Regions from separate parts of the Methylobacterium marchantiae genome, predicted to be linked through region 2. Evidence: predicted binding sites of a transcription regulator. Region 2 holds the regulator's gene; the other holds the start of a gene.
The links. Region 2 encodes PhoB, which activates phosphate uptake and scavenging genes when phosphate is short. Its sites were predicted from a motif close to TGTCATNNANCTGTCAT; they were not measured.
Positions count from the first base shown of each region.

Region 1: ACFQ4G_RS12365 (ceramide glucosyltransferase) is a predicted target of PhoB. The motif match lies at 1,763-1,779, and genes of this name have one in related genera.

Region 1 covers NZ_JBHTND010000015.1:42,878-46,994, forward strand. Annotated here, with positions in the region: gene ACFQ4G_RS12355 (histone deacetylase family protein) at 1-725, opposite strand, end outside; gene ACFQ4G_RS12360 (NAD(P)/FAD-dependent oxidoreductase) at 739-1,686, opposite strand; gene ACFQ4G_RS12365 (ceramide glucosyltransferase) at 1,849-3,009, shown strand; gene eat (ethanolamine permease) at 3,109-4,117, shown strand, end outside.
Region 2 covers NZ_JBHTND010000004.1:72,271-76,387, reverse strand. Annotated here, with positions in the region: gene ACFQ4G_RS04340 (DUF3320 domain-containing protein) at 1-152, shown strand, start outside; gene ACFQ4G_RS04335 (hypothetical protein) at 289-459, opposite strand; gene phoB (phosphate regulon transcriptional regulator PhoB) at 1,343-2,044, opposite strand; gene phoU (phosphate signaling complex protein PhoU) at 2,136-2,861, opposite strand; gene pstB (phosphate ABC transporter ATP-binding protein PstB) at 2,946-3,764, opposite strand; gene pstA (phosphate ABC transporter permease PstA) at 3,811-4,117, opposite strand, start outside.

The DNA.
Region 1 (4,117 bases), on a different contig from region 2:
CCGAGCCGGTCGTCCACGTGCGGGTCGACACCGGCGTTGTAAAAGACGAGGTCCGGTGCGAGGCCGTCGAGGAGGCCCGGCAGATGCGCGCCGAGCACCGCGGCGTAACCGGCATCGTCAACGCCGTCGCTCAGGCCGATATCAAGATCGCCGGCGATCTTGCGCGTCGGATAGTTCTTCTCCGCATGGATCGACACGGTGAACAGGTCCGGCGACCCGGCAAGGCAATCGGCGGTGCCGTCGCCCTGGTGGACGTCGCAATCGACGATGAGCGCCCGGCGGATCGTGCCCTCTTCCTGGAGTGCCAGGGCGGCGATGGCGACATCGTTGAACAGACAGAATCCGGCGCCGGTCTCACGCCGCGCATGGTGGCTGCCGCCGGCGGCACTTCCCGCGAGGCCATGCTCCAGCGCCAGTCGCGCCGCCGCGAGGGTCCCGCCGGCCGAGGCGCGCGAACGGGCGACGACACTCTCGTCCACGGGCAGGCCGATGCTGCGCTCGATCTCCCGCGACACCGAACAGGCGAGGACCGCGTCCACGTAATCCGCGCGGTGGGCGCGCTTGAGCAGGGCAGCATCGGCGGGCTCCGGCCTGACGAAGCCCGAGGGCGCGAGACCGAGTTCTGTCAGCATCTCGGCGAGGCGACCGTATTTCCGCATCGGGAAGCGATGGCCGTCGGGCAGGACGGCTTGATAGGCCGGGTGGAAGACGATCGGCGGGATCATGTCGAAGCCGGGATCATGCGAGATCCGCGATCATCCGCGCGGCGAGAGCCGCGCCGCTGTCATGGGCGGCCTCCACCCTCGGGCCGAGGCACCAATCACCGCAGGCGCCGAGCCTGAGCGACGGATCGTAGAGGCAATCCCGGCCGAGGGGCGTCTCGACAAGGGCATAACGCCAGCGATGGGCGCTCGCATGGATCGGCTTCAGTGGAGCGTCCATACTCGCCTCAATGGCCGCGACGAGCAGGGCGGCGACCTCCTCCCGCGTCCTCTCGAGATGGGTCCGCGACCAGTCCGGGGTGGCATGGACGACCATCCGAACCGTATCGGTCGATCGTCCGGGCTTGCGATCCTCGCGAAACATCTGCGCGATCGGTCCGCTCGCGTCGTTCAGGGGGCCGCCCTGCAGCGGGCAATCCCCCTCCCAGGCCAGCATCAGCGACCAGCACGGCGCATAGACCGGGATCTCGAGCCCCGGCAGCGACACGTCGCTCGCCGCCAGTAGGGCTGCGACCTGCGGTGCGGGAAAGCTCACCGCCACCGCGTCGAAGACCTCGCCATCGGAGAAGACCTCGCCCTCGGACCCCTCGGCGATATCGAGGCGCCATGATCCGCCCACGTTTTCGAGGCGGGTGATCTTGCGGCCCGAGCGCGTCTCGATCCCGTCGAGGAGATCGCGGACCGGTGCCGTCATGCCGGGAATGCCGACGGATCCGCCCGTTTCCTCCCACTCGCCGACGATGCCCCGGTCGGTCCAGTCGGCGAGGCGTTCGCGAAAACCGGCTCCATGCGCCCGCATGAACTGGGCGCCGTGATCGAAGGAGAGACCGGATTCGTCGACCCGTCGCGTGGCCATCCGCCCGCCGATGCCACGCCCCTTGTCGAAGACGGTGACGGCCAGACCGGCCTCGCTCAAGTGCCGGGCGGCGACGGCCCCCGCTATCCCGGCCCCCAGAACGGCCACGCGCCTCGTTTCGCCCACGCCACACCTTTCTTCGCGGAGAGGCCGATCGGCCCCCGCGCCAACGTCACCCGCACCCTGTCATACGACTGAAACAGCCCACCTGTTAGGCCCCTCGTCATGGGCTGGTTCCGTCGAATGGCGGAGGCGGGGAGGAATGGCGGCATGATCGGCAGCATCGAGACCGGCGCGGTCGTCGCGCTCTCGCTCTGTGCCGTGCTGACGCTCGTCAACCTCCTGAGCATCGCCATCGCGGCACGCCGGATCGGACGGGATCGCGGCACGGCGAGCTTTCCCGCCGCCGCGCCGATCTCGCTGGTGCGTCCGGTCTGCGGCCTCGAAGCCTTCAGCGAGGAGATGCTGGAGCGCGGCTTCCGGCTCGCCCATCCGAGTTACGAACTGATCTTCTGCGTCGCCGATGGCCGCGACCCCGTCGTCCCACTGCTGCATCGCCTGATGGCGGCCCATCCGGGGGTGCCGGCACGCCTGATCGTCGGGGACGAGCGCATCAGCGACAATCCGAAGCTCAACAATTGCGTCCGCGGCTGGGAGGAGGCCCGGCACGACTGGGTGGTGCTCGCCGATTCCAACGTGCTGATGCCGCCCGACTACCTCCAGCGGCTCCAGGCCTCGTGGCGGCCGGATACCGGGCTGGTCTGCTCGACGCCGATCGGCGCGCGGCCGGACGGGCTCTTCGCCGAACTCGAATGCGCCTTTCTCAACACCCTCCAGGCCCGCTGGCAATATACCGGCGAGAGCCTCGGCCTCGGCTTTGCCCAGGGCAAGAGCATGCTCTGGCACAAGCCCTTCCTCGACGCGCATGGCGGCATCCGCGCGCTGGCCGCGGAGATCGCCGAGGACGCGGCGGCGACCAAGCTCGTCCGCGCCGCCGGAAAGCGGGTGCATCTCGTGGCCGCGCCGTTCGAACAGCCCCTCGGATGCCGGGCGTTCCGCGAGGTCTGGTCCCGTCAGGTGCGCTGGGCGCGCCTGCGCCGGGTGACGTTCCCGCACTTCTTCGCCCCAGAGATCGGATCGGGGGCCCTGCTTCCCTTCGCGGTCGCGGCCATCGCGGTCCCGACGGCGCCGGTCCTCGTCGGCGTCGCCGCGATGGCCGCCCTCTGGTACGGGGCGGAATACGCCCTCGCCGCCCGCGCCGGCTGGCACCGCTCGCCCCGCCTCGTCCTCGCCTTCCTGCTCCGCGACGCGATCCTGCCCGTCATGTGGACCAGCGCCTGGATGCAGAGCGCCATCGTCTGGCGCGGGAACGCCATGGACATCCGCCCGAAGGAGACCGGACGTCTGCGCCCGCGGGTCCGGGCGGCCTGAGGCCGGGTTCCCGCCCGGCATTTGGTGATCCGCGCTTTCGGCAGCACTCTTGCTTGGCCGTTGCCCGACGGCAGCCGATGCCGATGGCGGGAACCGATCATGCAAAGCGAATCCACCAGCCTTCATAAAGGTCTGAACGCGTTTCACTTGTGGGGCATCGCCGTCGGCCTCGTGATCTCGGGCGAGTATTTCGGCTGGAGCTACGGCTGGGCCAGCGCCGGCACGCTCGGCTTCCTCGTCACCACGACCTTCATCGCGGCGATGTACGTCGCCTTCATCTTCAGCTTCACCGAGCTGACCACCGCGATCCCGCAGGCCGGCGGCCCCTTCGCCTACAGCAAGCGCGCCTTCGGACCGATCGGCGGCTGCATCGCCGGCTACGCCACGCTGATCGAGTTCGTCTTCGCGCCCCCCGCCATCGCGCTCGCCATCGGCGCCTATCTCAACGTCCAGTTTCCGGGGCTCGACCCGAAACACGCGGCGCTCGGCGCCTACCTGATCTTCATGACCCTGAACATCGTCGGGGTGCAGATCGCCGCCACGTTCGAATTGTTCGTGACCATCCTGGCGGTGGGCGAGCTCCTGGTCTTCATGGGCGTGGTCGCCCCCGCCTTCAGCTTCACCAACTTCGCGGCCCATGGCTGGGCCGGCGAGTCGACCTTCACCCTGGCGTCCATCGGCGGCATGTTCGCAGCGATCCCCTTCGCGATCTGGTTCTTCCTCGCCATCGAGGGCGTAGCCATGGCGGCCGAGGAGGCGAAGGACCCCAAGCGTACCATCCCGATCGCCTACATCACCGGCGTCCTGACGCTCACCGCCCTGGCCTTCGGCGTGATGATCTTCGCCGGCGGCTCGGGCGACTGGCGGACGCTCAGCAACCTCAACGACCCCCTGCCCCAGGCGATGAAGACGGTGGTGGGCGAGTCGAGCGGCTGGCTGCACATGCTGGTCTGGCTCGGCCTGTTCGGCCTCGTCGCCTCGTTCCACGGCATCATCATGGGCTATTCGCGCCAGATCTTCGCCCTCGGACGCGCCGGCTACCTGCCCGGCTTCCTCGCCAAGGTCCATCCGCGCTTCCAGACCCCGCACATCGCCACGGTGGCCGGCG
Region 2 (4,117 bases):
CCCGCGACCTCGATCCGGCACCCGGCATCGAGGCGCGGATGGCCGCGCATCTGGGTCTCGGCCGGATGAGCGACACCGTCCGCGCCCGCTTCACTCAGGCCGCCTCGCTCGCTCGGGAATGCGAAGCGTCGGCCCGTAAGCCCGTCGAATGAGACGGGCAAATCAAGCGCCGCGCGAGGCCATTTTGACCGTCCCACGCCAAGGATTATGGCAGTACGAGACGCGAAAAAGCCCCGCCATGGATGGCGGGGCTGATGAAGATGCCTTTGGAGCCATACAGCTTGAGATTCAGGCCGCGAGCTTCAGGAGTGCGGGAGCGTTGTCGTTTACGAGGACGAGCTCGCCCGCCATGACGGTGGAGGTGCTGGTCGTGGGGGTCAGGCGATCGGCCACGAAGGCCACCAGAGAGATGTTGGCGGCAGCAGCGACGGCGATGGCGGCGAGAATGAAAGCGGTCATATCGATGGTCCTCGAAGCGATGCGTTTGCGTTGCAGCATGTATGACAACCTCCAAGTCCGATTGGTATACCAAATGCCAAATATCAACTATGCATGTAGTGCATGAGATGCACATTGTTTTGCCAAGACCTGCGTCAAACGCATTATGATGCATAACACGGCAACTGGCGCGGGCTCACCGCGACCGGGGGCGGACGCGCCCCAGCATCCAGATACGGTTCAGCGCGACCGGGACCGGGCCGACGACCCGGCTCGCCGCAACGCCGAACGGGGCGGTCGATCGAAGCGGCTCTTCGACCACTGAGCCGGGATCGACGGTAGGGCTACGCCCTCGCCTGTCATCCACTCCTAGCGGGGCTACTGTATTCAGACATTTCTGGAGGGGCTAACGACGATCAGGACCAGTTTTCATGAAGGTCATCGACGGGTAAGCGTGAGGCGCACCGGAACTCTTTCTCCTTCCAAGCTACGGAATTCACCCATCTGCTCGATGGCTGTTCCTTCTATCAAACAGGGTTCGGCACGATGCCCGACGCGCTCCCTCTCTTGGAAGGCAGGTCGATTGCCGACGCCGATTTGCTCGTCGACACCCCAATCGTAGCCCCCCGTCATCCCAGCGCAGCACAGTGGAACCGAGAATCCAGAAACATAGATGTTGCAGGACTGTGCACCGCCAACGGATCTGGATTACACGCCTGTGGCGCGGCCCTCCGGGTCCGGGCTCGCCTTCGGCGACCTGGAATGACGGTTTGGTGCCATCTGCAATCGCCCTGCCTGGACGGAGAGGAGACCCGCGCATCCCGCGAGATGCACGACGGTGACCCGTCATCGTCACGATTGGGGTGCTCGTTCCAGACGGAGCGATGATGCTCCGGAAGTGGTCTCACTCGTCCGTCGAAAACATCTCGTCGAAGGAATAGCCCGAGCCGCGCACGGTACGGATCGGGTCGCTCTGGCGGGGGCGGTTGATCGCCTTGCGAAGGCGACCCACGTGCACGTCCACCGTGCGCTCGTCGATATAGACGTCGTGGCCCCAGACACCGTCGAGGAGCTGCTCGCGCGAGAAGACGCGCCCAGGGCTCTGCATCAGAAATTCGAGCAGCTTGAACTCAGTCGGCCCGAGATGGATTTCTCTGCCCTGTCTGCGAATTCGGTGGCTCACGCGGTCGAGTTCGATATTGCCGGCGATGAGCAGGTTCGCCACGTGGGCGGGCTTGGCTCGGCGTAGGAGTGCACGCACTCTGGCGAGCAGTTCGGGCACTGAGAACGGCTTGACGATGTAGTCGTCGGCACCGGTGCCGAGACCGCGAATACGGTCGCCCTCCTCACCGCGGGCCGTCAGCATGATCACTGGCAGGCGCTCGGTCTCGCGCCGGGCGCGAATGCGGCGGCACAGCTCAATGCCGGAGAGCCCGGGCATCATCCAATCGAGGAGAACGAGGTCTGGGACCTGCTCCTGCAGGCGCAGATCGGCCTCGTCGCCGCGCGATGCGGAATCGACGACGAAGCCTTCCGCCTCAAGGTTGTAGCGAAGGAGGAGGGTGAGGGCCTCCTCATCCTCGACGATCAGGATGCGCGTACTCATGCGGATGTTTTCAGGGTGAGGGCAGCCGTCTCTGTCTGGCGACGCACGGCTGCACGAAGGTCCTGCCGCAACCTGCCGGACCGGGATGCAGTCAGGCGCTGGCAGGGATCGTCACGGTGGCGTAGTTCGAGGCATCGTTCTTCGGGCGATCCCCCTCAGCGAGTTCGTTCGTGCCAGTGACGAGGTAATGGATCGTCTCGGCGATGTTGGTGGTGTGATCGCCGATCCGCTCGATGTTCTTGGCGCAGAACAAGAGATGCGTGCAGAACGATATGTTGCGCGGATCTTCCATCATGTAGGTCAGCAACTCGCGGAAAAGCGAATTGTAGAGGGCGTCGATGGCGTCGTCGCGCTCCCAGACGTCGAGGGCCGCCTTGATGTCCTGGCTCGCATAGGCGTCGAGGACGTCCTTCAGCTGCTCCTGCACCAGATCGCCCATGTGCTGGACGGCGATGACGATTTTCTGCGGCTGGATCTGCTCGGCGATGGCGACCACGCGCTTGGCGACGTTCTTGGAGAGATCGCCGATCCGCTCGAGGTCGTTCGAGACGCGGATCGCCGAAATCGTCTCGCGCAGGTCGATGGCGAGCGGCTGGCGCTTGGCGATGAGCAGGATGGCCCGCTCCTCGACCTCATGCTGGATCGCATCGAGACGCTTGTCGGCGCCGATGACCGACTGGGCCAGCGTGACGTCCCGGCGTACCAGGGCATTGCCGGAATCGGTCATCATCTTCTCGGCGATGCCGCCCATCTCGGAGATCGAGCGGCGCAGGTTTTCCAGTTCCGTGTCGTAGGAACTGACGATGTGGGTGGACATGCTCGCACTCCTCGATCAGGGCCGCCGGACACGGCCTGTCTCGCGTTTCGATCGGGACCGACGCCTGAGGCGGCGCCGACGGGCTCAGCCGAAGCGGCCGGTGATGTAGTCCTGGGTCTGACGCTTCTCGGGGTTCATGAAGATCCGCGTCGTCGGGCCGAACTCCACCAACTCGCCGAGATACATGAAGGCCGTGAACTGCGAGATGCGCGCGGCCTGCTGCATGTTGTGGGTCACGATGACGATCGTGAACTCGGAGCGCAACTGCTCGATCAGCTCCTCGATGCGTCCGGTGGAGATCGGGTCGAGGGCCGAGGTCGGCTCATCGAACAGGATCACTTCCGGGCGCTGGGCCACGGTGCGGGCGATGCAGAGGCGCTGCTGCTGACCGCCGGAGAGGCCCATGCCGGATTGCTTGAGTTTATCCTTCACCTCGTCCCAGAGCGCGGCCTTGCGCAGAGATTCCTCCACCCGCACGTCGAGATCGGCTTTGGGCAGCTTCTCGTACAGGCGCAGACCGAAGGCGACGTTGTCGTAGATCGACATCGGGAAGGGTGTCGGCTTCTGGAACACCATGCCGATCCGCGAGCGCAGCTCGTTCAGGTCGACCTTCGAATCGAGGACGTTCTGCCCGTCGAGGAGGATCTCGCCTTCCGCGCGCTGCTCAGGATACAGGCTGTAGATCCGGTTGAAGGTCCGCAGCAAGGTCGACTTCCCGCACCCCGACGGTCCGATCAGGGCGGTGACTTGCCGGTCGTGGAAGTTGAGATTGATCGACTTCAGGCCGTGGAACGACCCGTAATAGAAGTTCAGATCCTTCACGGCGATGCGGATCGGAGCCTGCTCGTCGGCCTTGTGGCGACCGGTCAGCTGGGCTTGCGTGATCGCGGGGGCGGCGTTCATCGGATGCGTGTCCTTGTCGAAAGCGGGATGGGACGGGGGCGCGGGATCAGCGCGCCCGCTCGCTCTTGATGACGAAGCGGGCCACGATCGAGAGGGCGAGGATCGTGGCGGTGATGAGAAGGGCGCCTGCCCAGGCGAGCTGCTGCCAGTTCGAGTAGGGCGAGAGCGCGAACTGATAGATCATGACCGGGAGGTTCGGGATGCCTCCCATGAGATTGGGCGAAAACCAGTTGTTGTTGTTGAGCGCGGTGAAGAGCAGCGGCGCGGTCTCGCCGGCGATGCGGGCCAGGGCCAGGATGATGCCAGTGACGATGCCCGCGCTGGCCCCGCGCCAGGTGATGCTCTTGATGACG